Regions from separate parts of the Psychrobacillus sp. FSL K6-2365 genome, predicted to be linked through region 4. Evidence: riboswitches for the same ligand, from Rfam matches in the RefSeq annotation. Region 4 holds a riboswitch; each other region holds the start of a gene.
The links. Region 4 has a riboswitch for S-adenosylmethionine ahead of MKY29_RS15310 (methionine ABC transporter ATP-binding protein). Riboswitches for the same ligand answer to the same signal wherever they lie in the genome.

Region 1 (5,110 bases), 1.1 Mb from region 4:
CTCAATTTTCAACGAGATGTTTCACTAATCCCTCAAACTTATTTAGTATCCAGTACAGGTGAACGCTTATATAAAATCAGCCCTACTGAAGAACAGCCTTTTCGAAGGAAACTATCGACATTAAATATTTTTAAAACGGGTATGTTCTTTCCAATTACTTATCAATTAAAAACAATGGACGAGAAGTTAGTTTCTAAATTCACCATTAAAAATAGGCTGAAATTTTTAGAAATAAAGGTGTGTGACCATAATAATCTGCATGTAACTACTATTGTTTTGCCATCAATGTCCATAAAAAATAGAGCTATTATATTTGATGCAAATAACGAAAAGTTGCTTCAAATGGAAGCTAAAAGTATGTATGGAGATATTGATGTGAATGACTTAGACGGCCATAGATTAGCTAAGTATCGGTTTGGAATATTTCCATATGCTACACATCCTGCCTTTGAAGTACAGGCGATGAATATTCATGTGTCCCTAGCACATAATTTGACACATGAAGAAAAACTTACATTTACAGCATTGTTTTATTATTGGACAGCCAATCAATAAAAAATGAATAATACCGCTATGATTTCCTCTACCATCAATTAAGTGAGTTTTAATACAAATTAAAGCAAGTCTCTATGAAAGCACGATGAATATGAAGAAACATTTAAAGATACAACTATTACATTTCTGCACATTTAAGTTTTAAATGAATAAAGAGTTTTGGAAAAATTATCCGTTTCGCAAGTAATAGACAATAGACCGAAAGTAAATATTGACTTAGAGCAAGTAAACTATTCTTGACTGCAAGTAAGCCAGAGATGGAAGCAAGTAAACAATAGGCAAGAGCAAGTAAAGATAAACAGAATTAAATTATTCATGAAAAAAAGAAGATATAGCAAAACGTCTGTCCAAAGCTCTTCGAAAACAATAGAAATAGATTTTGATCTTAAAGGACCGAGCGTCTTTTGTCAGTTTTGCTTATGTTAGTCTTTAAACAAGTTAAACCACCCTTTGTACTTGAACCAACCAAGCATTGAAATAGCAATGAGAGCTATAGCGCCCAACACTACAAAATAACTATATTTCCACTCAAGCTCGGGCATGTTCTTGAAGTTCATTCCATATACTCCCACGATAAACGTTAAGGGGATGAAAACGGTTGATACAATCGTTAGTATCATCATAATACGGTTCATCCGACTAGAATTTATCGACATATGACTATCCCGGATATCGGCGGTAAGTTCACGGTTCGATTCAATCATCTCTGTCAGTCGTATTAAATGATCGTAAATATCTGCAAAATAGGTGTGCTCAGTTTGTTGTAAATTCATTCGTTCTGAATTTAAAATTCGATAGAGTAAATCTCTCATAGGAATAACTGTACGTCTTAAACGTAGCAAATCTCCTCGAAGATCGAACACCAAATCCATAGAAAAATGGCGCATATCATAAGTGAGCTTATCTTCTACAGCATTTAAATAGTCTTCAATTTTGTAGACAATCGGAAAATAGGCATCCACCACTTTATCGACTATATGATAAGTTGCATGGATAGCACCTCTATCCCAACCTTGTGGATTTTGTCTAATACGCTCTCGTGCCTGCTCCATTTCATGCATTGGATGGAAATGAAATGACACTACATAATCCTGACCTACAAATATATCTAACTCTTCTGCCTCTAATGTCTCCTCGTTAAGCGTATGTAAAACAAAGAAGTTGTATCCATCATAATAATCTACCTTAGGTCGCTGCAGTCTTTGTAGACAGTCTTCAATAGCGAGTGGGTGAAAATGAAAAAAAGAACTAAGTATAAGCTCCTCTTCCTTGGAGGGCTCACCAATATCAATCCAGTACCATTCAAACTTTTTTTGTTTTATATCCTCTAATGGAAAGTCACTTACTATATCATGATCGGTCGTTATACCAATCGTGCGAATCATAGGAATCCCTCACTTTCATCACAATCTCTTTTCTTATTAATTAAAATGTATAACCTTTTATTCAGTGTCTGTCTAGCTCCAACGCTTTTCTAGGTTTCCATAGACGCTTGACTTTTCTTATTATCTCATAGTCTCCCTGTTATAATGAATCTAAAACAAAGGAGAGGTAGTATGGAAAAAAATAATTATGAAGCCTTAATCCCGAATCGCATATTTGTAGGAGGCGTAGATGGGGTTGAACCTCTATTAGCTAATGAACAAATAGATATTATTTTCGACCTAAGGGTTGCATCTAAAGATCATCCTGCTGAAAATTTAAAGGTACATCAACCGATTTTGGATGGACAAAACGAACAGGTTGATTCAATTAAAGCTGGTATCCATGAAGTCGTTCAAGCATATAACCAGGGTAAAAATGTCTACTTTCACTGTAATTCAGGTGGTGGAAGAGCAGGGACAATGGCTGTTGCCACTTTGATGGAGTTAAATCTAGCAGAAACAGTAGAAGAAGCAGAAGAAATGGCCAAAGCAATTCGATCAAAGATAAACCTAAAAGAGGACCAACGAGATTCATTAAAAAGAATATATTCTAAATAAATCAAAAATTATTGTTGACTTATATAATTTCTATTTGTATACTAGGCATTAATCAAATAAAACAACTTTCTTATCAAGAGAGGTGGAGGGACTTGGCCCTATGATACCTCAGCAACAGGCAATTATGTACTGTGCTAATTCCAGAAGCGTTAGCTTGAAGATAAGAAGAGAATAATCACTGGTGACGTGTAAACCTCTTCTTGTTTCTAAGAAGGGGTTTTATTTGATTTAAACTATAAAAATAGGGGGAGAAATCAAATATGTCATCGGAATTATTAAAAGCCTTCAACACTTTAAAAGAAAAGCAGTGGGTAGATTTAACACATATATTCGGAGCAAACTCACCACATTTTTCAGCTTTTAAGGCAGCTGAAATAGACACATTGTTTAATCATGACGATGGATTTTTTGCACAAAGCTTTCAATTTGCAGGGCAATATGGCACGCATATAGACGCACCAATTCATTTTGTTAGAGATTCTCGTTACTTAGAAGAACTGGAATTAAAAGAACTCGTATTACCATTAGTTGTCATTGACCAGTCTAAGGAAGCTGCTGAAGATAATGACTTTACTTTATCAGTGGATGATATTTTAACATTTGAAAAAGCACATGGAAAAATCGAAGAAGGCTCATTTGTCGCACTTCGTACTGATTGGAGTAAACGTTGGCCAGACGAAAAAGCATTTAATAATAAAGATACAGATGGTAATAATCACGTACCAGGATGGGGAATAGAAGCATTAAAGTTCTTATTCCAAGAAAGAAAGGTTAAAGCTATAGGACATGAAACATTTGACACTGATTCAAGTGTGGATTATCTAAAAAATGGCGCATTACATGGAGAATATTACGTGCTTGAACAAGATACTTACCAAATAGAGCTATTAACGAACTTAGATAAGCTCCCTGCAAAAGGAGCTATTATATTCAATATCGTTCCAAAACCAGAGAAAGCCTCTGGATTCCCAGTACGATCATTTGCTATTTTACCATAAAAGGAGATGGATAAATTGCCAGTTAAAACAGCTATTCAAGCACCATTTAGAGCAGACCATGTAGGAAGTTTGTTAAGGCCAGAAAGTTTATTAACCGCGAGAAAAGAATACAAGGAGGGAACGATTACTAGAGAACAATTAAAAGCAGTTGAAACTAAAGAAATTCAAAGAATCGTTGATAAGCAAATCGAGGTAGGTCTAGAGCTTGTGACAGATGGAGAGTTTCGTCGCGACTGGTGGCATTTAGACTTCTTAGAGCATTTAAATGGTTTTGAAGGGTATGTACCCGAAAAAGGGTATATATTTGAAGGGATAGAAACAGAGAAATACGAAGTTCGCAATATCGGCAAAATCTCTTTCAACCCAGATCATCCATTTATCCAAGACTTTATTGATTTTAATGAGATTGTAGCTGGTCGTGCTGTTGCCAAACAAACTATCCCAAGTCCTAACCAATTGTTCCATCCTGGAATCCGAGATGAGAAAGTCTATCCAGATGTAGAAGAATTTGCAAAGGATGTAATTGCTGCTTATCAAGAAACTATACAAGCCTTTTATAAGGCAGGAGTTAGATATTTACAAATTGACGATGTTTATATTGCAGGTCTTTCTTCTCCAGATATTCCATATAAAGAAGGAGAAAGAGAATACTTAATAGATCTCGCTCTAAGGGTCGTCAATGGTATCCTAGAAAGTAAACCAGCAGACTTAGTAGTCACGACACATCTATGCCGTGGAAACTATCAATCTACTTGGGCTTTTGGTGGAAGCTATGCTTTGATAGCTCCGACATTATTTGCAAAAGAAAAAGTGGATGGATTCTTCTTAGAATACGATGATAATCGTTCTGGAGATTTTCAGCCCCTTGCTCATATACCAAACGGAGGAGCAAAAGTAGTTTTAGGTATTTTCACCTCTAAAACAGGTGAATTAGAAAACAAGGACAACATTCTTGCTCGAATTGAAGAAGCAATTCAATATGTACCATTAGAGCAACTAAGTATTAGTCCTCAATGCGGCTTTGCTTCCACCCATCACGGTAATAAGCTTACCGAAGAACAACAATGGGAAAAACTAAAATATATTGTTGATATTTCTAAAGAAGTTTGGGGTTAATCTGTGTAACATCTCGATTACATTCCATACTCATTTGTTGAAGACTGTAAACGAGTAAAATATAACTTTCTTTCTCGCATCTCATTTGATAATGGGTAAGAAAGTAACTTAACAAAAATGCCAAGGGAATAAAACCCTTGGCATTTTTGTTATTTTTTTATTTTCATTGCTTTTGCTTCTGCTTTTAATGCCTTCAAAAGCGAAATAATCATTAGTAGCATTACAAACGAAAATGGTAAGGCAGCAATAATTATTGTATTTTGCAATGCATCCAACCCATTAACGGATAACAATATAATTGCAATTACAGATAGTGCAAATCCCCAAGCAAGCTTTACTTTGTTCGGTGGTGTCAGTGATCCATTTGTCGACTGCATACCAAGAACGAAAGTAGCAGAATCTGCTGAAGTAATGAAAAAGGAACTAATTAATATAACTGCAAATACAGAAATAACGGTA
Region 2 (5,110 bases), 1.1 Mb from region 4:
TGAAAACATATCTGAGAATTCATCAGTTAAAAAAATGCTATCTAGTTCCTTGGAAAGTGGAAATGTGACTGACGGAACGGAGAGTACTAATACAATTACTGTATTTACAACTTTACCAGAATTGGATTGGAAAATAGGAGCTGTTTATGAGGAAAATAAGATAAACGAAACAGCAGACAGTATACGTACAATGATAATAATAATTGTTTTAGCCATTGAGGCAATCATATTTATCGTATTATATTTCATGATTAGCGCTATTTTAAAACCAATCGGCCAACTAAAAAAATTAATGGATTCTATTGCTGATGGAGATTTAACTGTACAAGCGAATATAGGGTCTAAGGACGAAATTGGTCAACTTGCTACAAACTTCAACAAAATGTCTAGCAGTATGAATGAAATTATTCAGGTTGTAAAAGAGTCCGCAAATAACGTGCAGTCAAATTCTGAAAATTTAAGTGCTGTAGCTGAAGAAACAAATGCTTCTGCGGAACAAGTGTCATTAGCTGTTAGTGAAATTGCAGAAGGTGCATCTAAATCAGCAGAAGATGCTGGTGAAGTAACAGAGAGTTCCGTGCACTTAAGCGAGCAAATCAATCTCATTAACGAAAAATCAATAACGATGACTGATATAGCTACTAAAGCAAATTTAATGAATACAAATGGTCAAAACCAAATGAGTGAATTGAAAACTTCTTTCCAAAACTGGGAGTCTAATCTTACCTCCATGTCTACATTGTTTACAACTTTAGAAGTTAGAGTAAAAGCGATTGGCAGTGTTATGGAAACCATTATGGAAATCTCATCACAAACGAATCTCCTCGCACTGAATGCAAGTATTGAAGCGGCCCGTGCAGGTGAGCATGGAAAGGGCTTTGCGGTCGTTGCGGATGAGGTGCGAAAGCTTGCAGAACAATCTGCTAAAGCCACAGAGGAAGTAAAACAAACTATTACGGAGCTACAAAGTGAATCCCATATTGTAGGGGAGCAAATGACAGACACCATCAAAACATTCCGCGAACAAGGTTCTGTTGTAACTGATACTGAGTTAACATTTAGTGAAATATCAATATTGATGAATAGTTTACAAACATCTATTGATGCAGTTTCAGCAGAAATTGAACAGGTTTCCAACTATAAAGATCAGGTAGTAGATACTATTCAAGTGATGGCTGCAACTTCAGAACAAACTGCAGCAGCCTGTGAAGAAGTGAGTGCGTCTTCTGATGAGCAGTTACGAGCGATTCAGTCGGTTGCTGCAGCATCCGAGACCTTAACAGAGCTTAGTGATAAACTTGCGGAAGCAGTAAATCGTTTCAAAGTTTAAAAGAAGTTGAATTATTGGAAAACACATGTTAATATTCTTTAATAAAGAACATTATAATTTAATAACTCTTATCAAGAGAAGCAGAGGGACATGGCCCGTTGAAGCTTCAGCAACCTCTGATTTATCAGAAAGGTGCTAACTCCTACAAGATATAATTTCTTGAAAGATAAGAATCGAGAGCAAAACGTTCACCCTCTTTTCTTATATAAAGGAAAAGAGGGTTTTTAAATTTAAGGGGGAGTACTATTTTGCCGATAAATATACCTAAACAATTACCAGCAGCTGAACTTCTTAAAAAAGAGAAAATATTTATCATGGATACCGATCGAGCAATAACTCAAGATATACGTCCATTAAACATAATTATTTTGAATCTTATGCCTGAAAAGGAGAAAACCGAACTTCAATTGTTACGATTATTAGGGAATACATCACTCCAAGTAAATGTGACTTTTTTACATATGGCAACACATGATTCCAAAAATGTTAGTAAAACTCATTTAGATACTTTCTATACGACTTTTGAGGATATCAAACACAGAAAATTTGATGGAATGATTATTACAGGTGCTCCAATTGAGCATTTACCATTCGAGGATGTTAATTATTGGCCTGAAATGACTGAAATAATGGAATGGTCCAAAACGCATGTGACCTCTGTTCTTCATATTTGTTGGGGAGCGCAGGCAGCGCTTTATCATCATTATAGTATTGGTAAATTCGACCTACCCAAAAAATGTTTTGGTGTATTTAGTCATCGGTTATCCGATCCAACCATTCAATTAGTACGAGGATTTAATGATGAATTTTATGCACCTGTATCTCGTTACACGGCTGTGTTATACGACGAGATTAAACAAGACCCTCGACTGATATTGCTTTCCAATTCGGAAGATGCAGGTGTTTTCCTAGTAATATCTAAAGATAAAAAGCATATTATGATTACTGGTCACTTAGAGTATGATGCAACAACACTTGCAGATGAATACCAAAGAGATATATCAAAAGGTGTGGAGATTGATGTTCCAGAAAATTATTTTCCAAACAATGATCCATCACAAAAGCCAATGAACTCATGGCGGTCACATACACATTTGCTATTTTCCAATTGGTTGAATTATTATGTTTACCAAGAAACACCTTATGAATGGGAATAACTTTACAAAGTTGGTGTAGCTATGAATATTAGGTGGAAAAGAGAAGAAATAATTTTTGAAACATTGTATGAAGCCGATGTTTGGGCCGATTCTTTAGCAAATGAAATTTACGGAAGAATTTACGATGGATATATAACCTCAGACTACAAAATTGCTTATTCTCTTGCTTTTAGATTAGCTTCGATAGACACATTTAGAGTCAATACTCAGCAGGATGGATTAAATATATATAAAGTATGGGTGACTACCTAATCTGAAAAATAAGATTCAGGATTGAAGATGAGAGGGTAAGGTTCCAGTCAACTCGTAATTTAGAGAAAGACTGGGTGCTTTTACTTTTAGTGGAAAATTAAAACAACCTGAGTTCATCTAAATATAGACTCAGGTTGAAAATTGTTATTAAATTTTAGGGTTTCACACTCCATTTATTTGTTGAAATGGTGTATATTCCAAATATCAGGTGTTTCAGAGCCGATATACCAAGCAGCTGCTCCACCTAAGTTAAATTGGTTAGCAAGGTCTATACGAAGTTTGATAGATTGTTTATCCTCTACCCATATTTGGTGCTTATCCCCGTTTGCAGTAAATTCCACATAATTTTGCTGGGTATTTTGATCCCAAACTTTTATAAGATTTTTTGAAGAGATAATTTGTTCAACCTCACCCATTGTACGGTCGATACTTTTCACTTTTTTTGTCGTTAAATTAGTAATCCATTCTCTTGTGTAGAAAGGTACCGCCAAGATAATCTTGTGAGATGGTACGTCTTCCAGTAACAGTTCAATACCTTCTTGAACCCATGGCATAGAAGCTACAGACCCCGCTATTGGACTACCTCCCCAATGCTCATCATACCCCATCATAATGATATAGTCAGCAACCTGACCTAACGCATAACGGTCTATACTGCCAGACCAAAAAGGATCCTTGTTTTCGCGAGTAACGTCTACAGATACTTTAATTCCGTGTGGATGAAGAGCGTTTTTAAGTTCGGTTACGAAGCGGATAAAATCTTGCTTGTTTTTCGGATCGATGTTTTCAAAGTCCACATTTATTCCATCGCTTTTTGTTTGAACTAAAGAATTTTTAAGCGTTGACACTAATTTTTTGCGTTTTTCAGGATTACTTAATACCAAGTCAGTTAAAACTGGGTCGAATTTATTTCCAATTAGGGGCCAAACTTTCTTGCCTTTGTTATGTGCATCTTTCAGATAATTTGTGTCAGCTGTAATTAAAACAAAATTACCTGTGTTATTTAAAGTATACCATCTTGGTGACACCACATTTAAATTAGAGTGCTTCAATTGTTGTGAATAATTTTGCGAACTTCCGTTATACTTCCATCCCATTACGATTCGTTGCTGGTTCGTTTGTTTTAAAAGTGATTTATTAACCCAGCCTTTTTTACCACCCAACAACTGAATTTGTACGTAATAATCGGGAATGTTTAATTTTTGACCGACAATTAGGTTTGAAGATTGTAGTCTGTTCAACTTAGTTAAATCATTTATAGTTACATTGAATTTTTCAGAAATCTTCCATAAAGTATCACCATTTATAACAGTATATAGTGTATGTGTTTGTGGAATTATTAATTTCTGTCCAATTCGAATTTCTGCTGAAGATAGCTTATTTGTCTCTTGAAGTGCACTAAGTGGAATCCCGTATTGGTTTGAAATTTTCCATAATGTATTTCCAGGACTTACAGTATGCACTATAACGGTAGATGAGTCTCCTGATGCAGTAGATAGGACAGGGAATTCTTCTCCTTTTTTTAAAGTGGTGATAACAGTCGAACCTTGTTTTGGTAAACTTAATACGCTAACGTTATCTATTTGAACAGTCCCCACTGTAAGTGAACTACCAGTGGCTGTACTTTGTATAGGGTGAGAGCTTAGAAATAAGACAAATATAATAAAAATAGGAAGTACTTTTTTCACTTAAACCCATTCTCCTCTAGTTTGAAAGTAGTATTATAACTTTCATATATTACTATGTTTATAAATTAATAGATACAGGTACTTTGTGGTAAGTTCACCAATACAAAATGGGCGACAATAAGAAATGCTTATTAACATGCGGAATCTGTGAAATGCCCACAAAAAAAGCCAACTTCCAAATAAGTTGGCTTTCAGCTTGAAGACAAAAGTATTTTTATAAACTGCTATGAGTAATAATAAATATCTTTAAAGAGGTTGCTTTATCTAAATAAAAGTATTTATAGTGGAAACCTTTAAGGAGTTGTTTATAAGGCAAGGACCACCACGAAGACTCCTGTTGGAACAACTTGACCAATGTCTTTGCGACGAGTAACCGCAGGAGCATATGTTTTCACCGTGACGAGGAGGCTGAAGCCAAGCCCACGGAAAGCGAAGTGGTGGTCCTTGCAGATTTTAGTATACAACTCTATGCACCAAAAATTGAGTTTCTCTACAGTCTGAAAGCCAACTTCCAAATAAGTTGGTTTTTACTTTTTCCTATATATTAACTACGTTGGTCAGATATGGTTGCATTATTATTAGCTGCACTAAGAGCTTGAAGATTATCATATGGTGGTCCGGAAGTTGTACCGGCAAATAATACTATATCAAACTCATTCATTGGAATACCCCATGAGTTGCCC
Region 3 (5,110 bases), 530 kb from region 4:
AATTAGTATTCTTTCTTGGAGTTGTTGCTCAATTAGATGTTTGGACATAGCTGAACCCTCTCTCTTTCTTTCGATCAATCTCTTGAATATAATGAATTAATTCAAGAGACATATCGTATCGGAAAAATGGCGTAATTATATAAATACCGTTGAATAGCTTCGCTGCTGTATCTATTAATTCCTTTGAAATTTGGATACCTTCTGCAGTAGCTAGCTCTCTATCATCTCCACATAAACGCATACGCTCCAGTACCTCTTCGGACAATTTTATACCTGGTACTTCGTTGTGAAGGAATTCTGAATTACGACTATTAGTCAGTGGCATAATTCCAATGAAAATAGGGGTTGATAAATGCTTAGTCGCTTCATAAATTTCATGAATTTTATCTTTCGAGTAGACAGGTTGTGTGATGAAATAATCTGCTCCACATTCTATTTTCTTCTCTAGTCGCTTTACTGCACGGTCCAGAACACGAACGTTCGGATTAAAAGCAGCAGCTACGGAGAAATTAGCTTTTTTTCGTAGTGACTTTCCTGAGAAAGAAATACCTTCATTTAATTGTTTGATTAGTTGTATCAATTCTAGGCTTGATACATCATAAACACTTGTCGCCCCAGGGAAATCACCAATTTTCGTCGGGTCTCCAGTTACAGCAAGAATATCATGGATTCCAAGCGCATCCAGCCCCATTAAATGAGATTGAAGACCGATTAAATTACGGTCACGGCATGTAATATGAGCAAGCGGTCTAATATTTTTTTGGTGTTTTAACATCGAGCCCATTGCCATATTACTAATACGTGGGGAGGCTAATGAGTTATCCGCCATTGTCACTGCATCAATTCCAGCAGCATATAGCTTTTCTGAACCTTCCATGAATGTAGTCGTGTCAAGATGACGAGGAGTGTCTAGCTCAACAATAATCGTCCTTTCTATTTTTGCTTTTTCATGGAGAGCCAGTGTGTTAGTCGGCTTGGCGTCTTGAATAATAATCGGCTTTCTGTTTTCAACAACCTTACTCGTAATCGGCGCTAAATGACCAATATGTTTTTTTACTGCTTCGATATGCTTTGGTGTCGTCCCGCAGCAACCTCCTATTAGTCGTACTCCAGCATCCCTAAGATATAACGCCGCTTTTCCAAAATATTCAGCATCGGACTCATAGACAATTCGCCCTTCATCTATATCCAGTAAACTAGCATTTGGATAAGCAGAGAGAAAAGCCTTATTCGGAAGTTTTACTCCTTCAAATGCTTGAATTGTATGATGGGGACCTAGTCGACAGTTGACTCCAACTATGTTCGCTCCAATTGCTTCAAGCTGAAGCAGAGCATCATTAAGTGGTAAGCCATTTTGCAAAATACCAGGCTCATGCATGGATACTTGGGCTATAATTGGTATATCAGTTAAGGTACGAAGATGAGTCACAGTAGTCTTTAATTCTTCTAAGTCATAATAGGTTTCGAGTAATAAACCATCTGGATCTCCCGCTAACAGCTGGATGGCTTGCTGATCGAGTGAATGGATAATCTCACCGAGCATGGCATCACTTTTCCGAATTCCTCTAATGCCCCCAATCGTACCGAGGACAAATTGGTTTCCGGGTGCAGCAGCTCTTTTAGCAATTTGGATAGCCGCTTCATTTATTTCTTTCACTTGGTTTTCTAGCCCGTAACGCGCCAATTTAATGGCATTCGCTCCATACGTATTCGTTTGAATAATATCTGCTCCGGCCTCAATATAATCCTGATGTATCTTCTCAATGATTTCCGGCTTTTGAATGTTTAATTCTTCATTGCAATAGTCAATTCCGTACGAATAAAGTAGCGTACCCATTGCCCCATCCGCTGTCAGTATAGACGACTGTAACTTCTCTAATAAACCCATTTGTATCCATCCTCTCCATATAAAAAAGCCTTCCATGAAAAGAAGGCTTTACGAGTATGCAAGATACCACCTTCTCATCTTTCAGACTTTGTTAAGTCTGCTGGATTTAGCACCTGACCAATTAATTGGCTGGTTGCTGAAGCTTCGTAGGGCCAGTCCCTCGGCTTCTCTTGATAAGAATTTCATTATTCAATTTTTTAATTAAACATATCGTACCTTTATTCCATTAAAGCGTCAAGATGTGTTTTGAATTTTCTATACACTTCTCTTAGTGTTTATTTATCCTATTTAAGTGATTTTCTTCTACATTCTAGCGATTCTTCACTGCATTCTAGCGATTCTCCTCTACATTCTAGCGATTCTTCGCTGCATTCTAGCGATTCTTCTCTACATTCTAGCGATTCTTCGCTACATTCTAGCGATTCTCCGCTACATTCTAGCGATTCTCCACTACATTCTAGCGATTCTCCTCTACATTCTAGCGATTCTCCTCTACATTCTAGCGATTCTTCGCTGCATTCTAGCGATTCTTCGCTGCATTCTAGCGATTCACTCTTTTTCTATCTTTTTCAGTATATGCACAGGTGCTTTACCATATCCATTTATACTTAGTGTTTCTGGATGTTCCTATCTTGGTTAAATTCATTGATTGCAAGATTCTGTGCGCGATATATTTTGATTCTAAATGAAGAAAGTCTCTACATTGTTTATTAGTTATAGTATCGCTAATCAGCATAAACCAATCCCTTATGGCCTTTTCATGTCCGAGTTTATCAAAATAGCCACAACGAGGACAAGTCCAGCCATTTTTTCTTTTTTCCATTCCATGAAAATCACAGCTTTCACACTGGACACCGCTTCTTAAATCTTTAGGATTAATACCCCAGCGTCCGCACATTGGAAAGGGAATATAAGTTTGTTGACCTACTTTTATTTGATTTTCAAATTTTTTCATTTTTTCAGAATCAAAATATACATTTTCGCGGGGAAGATTACGTAAATATACTGGGATGGTTTGGGGAAGAATAGCACTAAGTTTTTTCGGTGGTTCAATTACTCTCACTTTTGGATTGCTAAGAACAATCACACCGTATATTGGGATTGTCAGTCCATGATTTCCCAGCCATTCTTGTAGCAAATGAATATTTCGCGATAACTGGATTTCTGGGCTTTCAAAAACATCGATTTTACCATCGAGTGTTTCGCGCTCTAACTGCGCAGGGTTTTGTTTGAAAAATAACTTCCCACTTATATTTTTACTTTCGAGAATTACTAAGAAATAGGGAGTAAGAAAGATAGCATCTATTTGGAACTTACCGTTTGAATCTAATCCGATATTTTCAACGAAAAAGTATTCAAAAGGAAATGTATATTTCGCAAAAACTTCACTTATTCTACGTTCACCTTGCAGTCCAGCTTTTGCTGCCTTTTCTTTAGCTAAGATTATCTCCTTTTGAGGATGTGTATCATTCAATCTTTTTGCTAACATTTGTAAACCAATTAAATTATATTCGCAAGAATCCATTACTTTAAGCATACTTCACCTCCAATTGAATCGTAGCACAACAAAAGAAAATGTAAATTTCACCAAATAAGCAACTATTCAATTTTCCCCATAAAAAAATGGCCAAAAATGAATTTTGGCCAGCAAACTTAATCAACTATTGAATTTATAATATTTTCTGCTGTTTCTCTACCGTTCTTAATGCAAGCTACAATTCCAACCCCGTAATAAGAACAACCAGCCAACACCACATTTGGCATCTCATCAGCCATCTTAGCTGTTAATGATTGAATTGCATCCCCGTGTGCTAGATGATAATTTGGCATTTGATCATTCCATTTTGTTACTTCTATTACCTCAGGTTTTCCCGTTAATTTCAAGCTCATTTTAATATCTTGGAGCGCAACCTCTACTAGCTCTTCTTCACTCATATTCTTCATGCTCTCAAAGGCTAGACTTGAACTCTTATAGAACATACGAACAAGTAATTTATTGTTTTTTGACGTGTGTGTCCATTTACGACTTGTCCACGTACATGCATTACATTTCACATCACTATTTTCGGATACGATAAAACCAGTGCCCTCTGCTGGAAGCTGATTATCTGGAATATCAAATCCAAGATATACACTAATAAGGGATGAATTTTTTAGTCTATTGAAATCGGTATCCAACTGTTCATCTTGAAGAATCAGCTGCGCTACATTATGAGGAGTAGCTAGCACTACACTATCTGCTTCAACCGTTTCCCCATTAGTCAATAAAACCGAATAACGTCCATCCTTCTTCTCTACTTTCTTTGTTGCCACACCTTTAATAATCGTAGATTCGCCCAGCACTTCCTCTAAGCGATCAATTAGTGTGGAAAGTCCATTTTGGAAAGAAATGAACTTTTTATTAGCTGCTGCTTGGAATTGTGCTCTGTTTTCCTCTAACCCCTTAATTATACTGCCGTATTTATTTTTATAGTCAATCAAATAAGGTAGTGTAGTAGCGATAGAAAGTTTATTGAGATCACCAGAATAAACACCTGATAACACAGGCACAATTTGTTTTCCAACTAATTCTTTCCCTAAGAAATACTCTAAAAATGACCCGACTGAGCTTTCTTTTGTGAAGCTCTCATTTGGTAATTCTAAATCCTTTAATGCTTCTTTTTTCCCAGCATCTGATATTAGCGTGCTGCTATTTAATGATTCAATACTTGTGGGAATACCGAATACAGTGTCTGCAGGAATTGCATGTAACTCATTGTTTGTGTAAATATACGAAATGCCTGTAGAGTTATACACTTTTTCTTCTTCAAGATTTAGCTCTTCAATTAAATTTGTGATTGCTTCGTTTCTTGCAACAATTGAATCAGCTCCAACCTCCATAATGAAGTTGTCTTCCTGCATGGTATGGATTTTGCCACCTAAGTACTCGTTCGCTTCAACTAATACTAGCTCTATGTCTAAAGATTTTTCGTTTTTAAGTTTTTGCAAATAATGCATAGTAGAAAGCCCTGTGATTCCGCCACCAATAACCACTATTTTTTTCAACCTAACCACTCCTTATATCAATTCATACAACTAGTATAAGCGTTTTTGAAAATTACTGATATGATTTACATCACTGCTAGAAGGTAAATTATGAACAATTAAAGAAGTTAGTTTAAAGAAGTTATTCAGTAATTATGAGTAGGAGGAGATAATACGTATGCAGAGGATTAAATTTAT
Region 4 (5,110 bases):
TAAAATACTCGAGCGGGCGGTTGCGACTTCCTTTTGGGCTTTCGCCATTCGCCTGCACAAAAAAAAACAGACACCCGAAGATGTCTGTTTCCTCAAATAATATTATTATTTTACTGGTACTACCGATCCGCCCCACTCGCTTAGGATGAAGTCTTGAATTTCTTCAGATTTCAATGCTTCTACTAAAGCTTTAATCTCTTTATTGTCTTCATCACCTGAGTTTACAGCAATGATATTCACATATGGAGATTCATTAGATTCTTCAATTGCAATAGAATCTTCTAATGGATTGATACCAGCGTCTATTGCGTAGTTAGAGTTGATCAATACTGCATCGCCTTCTTCGTTTTCATATAACTGAACCATCAGTGCTGATTCATAGTTAGCGTCAAATTCAAGATTTTTAGGATTATCAACGATGTCTTTCACTTCAGCTTTTGTTTTGTCAACACCATCTGCTAATTTAATTAGTCCTTTTGCTTCTAACATAGCAAGAATACGACCGTGATCTGCAACAGAGTTACTCATTAGAATTGTTGCACCTTCTGGAAGCTCTTCAATAGAACCGTATTTTTTAGAATATAAACCGATTGGTTCAATATGTATTTCACCAGCGTTAGCAAAATCATATCCAAAATCAGCTTTTTGTGACTCAAAGTAAGGGATATGTTGGAAATAATTCGCATCCAAGTCACCTGAATCTAAATCTTTGTTTGGTAATACATAATCTTGATACGATTCTACAACAAGTTCAATTCCTTGTTCTTCAAGAATTGGTTTAACTTCTTCTAATATAACTGCATGAGGTACGTTCGATGCACCTATTACAAGTTTACTACCCTCTTCTTCTCCGCACGCTGCAAGTGTTAATGCACTCACTGATAATAAAGCTCCAGCTAATAACTTCTTCATTTTCAAATCTCTCCCTTTTTACCTATGTTTTCTATGTGATCGAGTACTCTCGTTTACACCTATTATCGTTTATCTATTTTTGTAGTAATTAAATCGCCTATCCACTGAATTATAAATACCATGATTAATATTAGTATTGTGGCAACAAGTGTTACATCTGTTCTACCTCTTTGGAATCCATCTAAGAATGCTAGCGTTCCTAGTCCCCCAGCACCGATAATACCGGCCATAGCTGTATAACCAACTAGTGAAATCCCCGTAACCGTAATACCTGATACTAATGCGGGCATAGATTCTGGCAATAGAACCTTCCAAATAACAGTAGAAGTTTTAGCGCCCATCGATTTAGCTGCTTCTAGTACTCCTTTATCAATTTCTCGTAGAGCTATCAACACCATACGAGCGTAAAATGGAGCAGCTCCAATAACTAAAGCTGGGAATGCAGCATTTGGCCCACGCATTGTTCCAACTAAAAACTTCGTTAATGGGATTAATAAAATAATCAAAATAATAAATGGAATGGAACGGAATATATTAACGAAAGCTCCTGTTAACCAGTTCGCTAACTTGTTCGCCCATGCTTGATGAGGACTAGTTAAGAAAAGTAAAAGACCGAGCACTAGCCCAATAATTGCTGTCAGTATAGTAGATACTGCAGTCATATATAATGTTTCAACGGTTGCTTCCCACATTTTTGGCCAATCAACATTAGGAAATAAATCATTAATCATTGTTGATCACCTCTGTATTTACTTTTTGTTCATGTATATAGCGGATTGCCTCATCCACCAATAATGCATCTCCTTCTAGTTGAAGGATTAAGGTACCAAATGCGCCATTTTGTGTATGCGAAATATTACCTTGGACAATATTGACTTCTAAATCAAATTGCTTAATAAGTCTCGACAATATTGGTTGTTCTGTTTGCTCTCCAACAAATACTAGCTTTATCAGCTTGCCATTTGGATATAGCTCTTTTAAATGCTGTATTGTTTGTATTGCTTTATTGGAATCACTTACTTGCGAGACAAAACGTTTTGTAATAGGTTGTTGCGGGTTTTGGAATACATCTAGTACTTTTCCTTCTTCTACTACATGACCTTTTTCCATTACTGCAACACGACCGCAAATCTTTTGAATAACCTGCATCTCGTGGGTAATCAAAACAATTGTCAGCCCTAATTTTTCATTGATACTAACTAATAAGTCTAAAATTGAGTCTGTAGTTTCTGGGTCTAACGCAGAGGTTGCTTCATCACAGAGAAGCACTTCTGGACGATTGGCTAATGCCCGCGCAATTCCGACACGTTGTTTTTGTCCTCCTGATAACTGTGAAGGATAATAATGTCCGCGACCTTCTAAACCAACTAAATCAATTAGTTCCTCTACTCTTGAAGAACGTTGTGCTTGTGGAACACCAGCAATTTCTAATGGAAAAGCAATATTTTCCGCAACCGTTCTTGACCATAACAGATTAAAGTGTTGGAAAATCATACTTACCTTTTGTCTTACTTGACGAAGCTTCACTTCATTTATCTTAGTAATATCTTGATTGTTGACGATAATTTGACCCGAAGTTGGCTTTTCTAATCCATTCAATAATCGAATAAGTGTACTCTTTCCTGCACCACTGTATCCAATGATGCCGAAAATTTCACCTTTCTTTATGTCAAGATTCACCTCTTCAACTGCAACGATTGTACCTTGTTTCGTGCTAAATTTTTTCGAAACATTATTTAAACTAATCATGGGAAACTTGCCACCTTTCTACGAAATGCTCAATTGCCTATCTATCTTCAAGAAATATTGTATGAATTTTTAATCCTGCATTTTAAAACTACTCAATGAGTCAACAGTTACTATGTAAATACATATACTTCCCATTTCTATCTAAAAAAACCCTCCTGCAAAAGAGCAGAAGGGTTTTAAGTTATTTATTTTAATAACGTTCATCCATTCTCTCATTTCCCAAAGCAACAGCTTTGCGTGATTTGGCACCATTTCATTTACATGACGGTTGCCGGGCTTCATAGGGCACTTCCCTCCACCACTCTTAATAAGAGTAACACTATTTAATTTGTTGGTATATCGAATGTTATCACACGACTACTTGCTCGTCAATACTTTTTATTGTCTCTAATATAAATGGAACTGATTGAAATGCATATATCTTTTTATATACAGTTCCACCTTTAGCGATTATCAGGCATGGTACGCTTTCAATATGATAATCCATTGCAAAATTCTCTAGATAGTTAATATTTGCTTGGCCAATTGAAAAAGGCATCATCTCTTGTACAACTTGCATCATCTTACTTGCAACTTGGCATGTTCCACATAAGGGTGTATAAATATAGAACATTGTAAGCTGTCCACTGTTCTTATGGTCGTTCCACTGTTCAAGTGTCCATTCATTCACATTACATCATCCTAAAGTAAATATTGTCTCTTCACTTTTATATTAACACTTTTTAATATAGATGCCAAAACTTTGAACGGTGTAGTCGCCACTTCACAATACATTGGATTGGTATATAGATGAATAGCTTCAGGGTATTCTTTCCTGACGATGGAGCGAATTTGCTCGCCTGATCTATCCGCATCTAAAAACGCATAAATAGGAATACCGTCGTAAGGACTTAAAATCTCTTCTAGCTTTACATTGGATATCGTTCCGTTTGTACAAATAATTTCTGTTGATTCATCAAGTAATTTTAAAAGCTTTAATTTATCTGATCTTCCCTCAACTATAATTATTTTTTCACTAAAGACAATAGCCATTCAGCATCTCTCCCAACTATGCCCTTTCCAATATTATATGAAAAAAACGCCGACATTAAGCGGCGTTTTCATAATTATTCTGAAATTAATTCTTCGTATTTTTCTGGAGAAAGTAAACCATCGACTTCCGTTACATCAGCTGGCTCTACAACAATCATCCATGCATTTTCATAAGGGGATTCGTTTACATATTCAGGGTTATCTTCTAATTCTGTATTTACATCTACTACTTTACCGCTTATTGGTGCATACAGTTCAGATACAGTTTTTACAGACTCTACACTACCAAATGGATCTCCTGCTTTAATATCATCTCCGACTTGTGGAAGCTCGACAAACACGATATCTCCAAGCTCTGATTGTGCAAATTCAGTAATACCGATACGGATATTTCCGCCTTCAGTCTTTACCCATTCGTGCTCTGCTGAGTATTTTAAATCTTTAGGTGCGTTCATATATATACCCCTCTCCATTAATAATACATTCATCTACTATATTCACATATTTTTATAGTAAAAACAAGTGACTTTAAGAAGTCTTCCAAACATCCTCAAACTGTTGTTCCTTGAAGCCTAGCGTTAATTTTTCACCATCAAAAACAACTGGACGTTTAATAAGCATTCCATCAGAAGCAAGCAAGGCTAATTGCTCATCTTCTGACATCGTTGGAAGCTTGTCTTTTAGACCAAGTTCTCGATATTTCATACCAGAAGTATTAAAGAATTTTTTGAGTTCTAAGCCACTTACTTCGAACATTTTTTGAAGCAAATCTTTAGTTGGAGGATTTTCAGCTATATGGTTGTCTATGTATTCTATATCATTGTCCTTTAACCATTTGCTCGCTTTTCTACACGTTGTACATTTAGGATAGCCATAATATTGAATAGTCATGTTGTACCACCTTTTTCTTTTTATCATACATAATAGTGTAAGAGATGAGCAATCATTTTGAACGGTGACTAAGGATTCAACCTCGAATTAAGAAATTAAGACTCAAAAAAAATGCCCACCCTTTAAGTTCAAAACCTGTTTCCAACGTTTCCGAAATGCTCTGGACTAACTTGTTGCTATATTATTGCCGATTGAATTTTTAGTGATGCTGGTTGGTTGTGACGTCCGTCACAACCAACCAGCATCATTTTTTTCGGTAATTTTATGGCGCTTATCTGTCCGTCGCTCTTCTACAACTTCTAGAAACACGTTAGTGCATTTTTGGATAACTAGAGAAAAGCTACTTTCCTATTCATGGAGCAGGCCCCCGAAGATACAATTTCGGGGGCTCTAACGCTACTCTATACGATAGATACCGTCTATTTTTATGTCGTATACTTTTTTATTAGTTGAAGAAATCCATAAGAAATGCCCTAATTAAAAATTTTTGATAACAAATCCAGAGCCTCTACATTGCATGCAATCC

Region 1: another riboswitch for S-adenosylmethionine. It lies ahead of MKY29_RS21305 (cyclase family protein); the one in region 4 lies ahead of MKY29_RS15310 (methionine ABC transporter ATP-binding protein).
Region 2: another riboswitch for S-adenosylmethionine. It lies ahead of metA (homoserine O-acetyltransferase MetA); the one in region 4 lies ahead of MKY29_RS15310 (methionine ABC transporter ATP-binding protein).
Region 3: another riboswitch for S-adenosylmethionine. It lies ahead of MKY29_RS17985 (bifunctional homocysteine S-methyltransferase/methylenetetrahydrofolate reductase); the one in region 4 lies ahead of MKY29_RS15310 (methionine ABC transporter ATP-binding protein).

What each region holds. Positions count from the first base shown of each region.
Region 1 covers NZ_JBBOOO010000001.1:4,199,614-4,204,723, reverse strand. The annotation lists gene MKY29_RS21320 (hypothetical protein) at 1-555, shown strand, start outside; gene corA (magnesium/cobalt transporter CorA) at 978-1,940, opposite strand; gene MKY29_RS21310 (protein-tyrosine phosphatase family protein) at 2,112-2,537, shown strand; SAM riboswitch class I at 2,605-2,704, shown strand; gene MKY29_RS21305 (cyclase family protein) at 2,798-3,535, shown strand; gene MKY29_RS21300 (5-methyltetrahydropteroyltriglutamate--homocysteine S-methyltransferase) at 3,551-4,651, shown strand; gene MKY29_RS21295 (glycine betaine uptake BCCT transporter) at 4,801-5,110, opposite strand, start outside.
Region 2 covers NZ_JBBOOO010000001.1:1,930,516-1,935,625, forward strand. The annotation lists gene MKY29_RS09225 (methyl-accepting chemotaxis protein) at 1-1,330, shown strand, start outside; SAM riboswitch class I at 1,396-1,503, shown strand; gene metA (homoserine O-acetyltransferase MetA) at 1,579-2,487, shown strand; gene MKY29_RS09235 (hypothetical protein) at 2,509-2,739, shown strand; gene MKY29_RS09240 (LysM peptidoglycan-binding domain-containing protein) at 2,913-4,427, opposite strand; gene MKY29_RS09245 (hypothetical protein) at 4,972-5,110, opposite strand, start outside.
Region 3 covers NZ_JBBOOO010000001.1:3,582,491-3,587,600, forward strand. The annotation lists gene metH (methionine synthase) at 1-48, opposite strand, end outside; gene MKY29_RS17985 (bifunctional homocysteine S-methyltransferase/methylenetetrahydrofolate reductase) at 29-1,888, opposite strand; SAM riboswitch class I at 1,960-2,068, opposite strand; gene MKY29_RS17990 (NERD domain-containing protein) at 2,478-3,425, opposite strand; gene MKY29_RS17995 (protoporphyrinogen oxidase) at 3,542-4,933, opposite strand.
Region 4 covers NZ_JBBOOO010000001.1:3,053,408-3,058,517, forward strand. The annotation lists gene MKY29_RS15300 (MetQ/NlpA family ABC transporter substrate-binding protein) at 106-912, opposite strand; gene MKY29_RS15305 (methionine ABC transporter permease) at 975-1,643, opposite strand; gene MKY29_RS15310 (methionine ABC transporter ATP-binding protein) at 1,636-2,661, opposite strand; SAM riboswitch class I at 2,871-2,975, opposite strand; gene MKY29_RS15315 (thioredoxin family protein) at 3,011-3,331, opposite strand; gene MKY29_RS15320 (toprim domain-containing protein) at 3,343-3,693, opposite strand; gene gcvH (glycine cleavage system protein GcvH) at 3,768-4,148, opposite strand; gene MKY29_RS15330 (arsenate reductase family protein) at 4,222-4,584, opposite strand.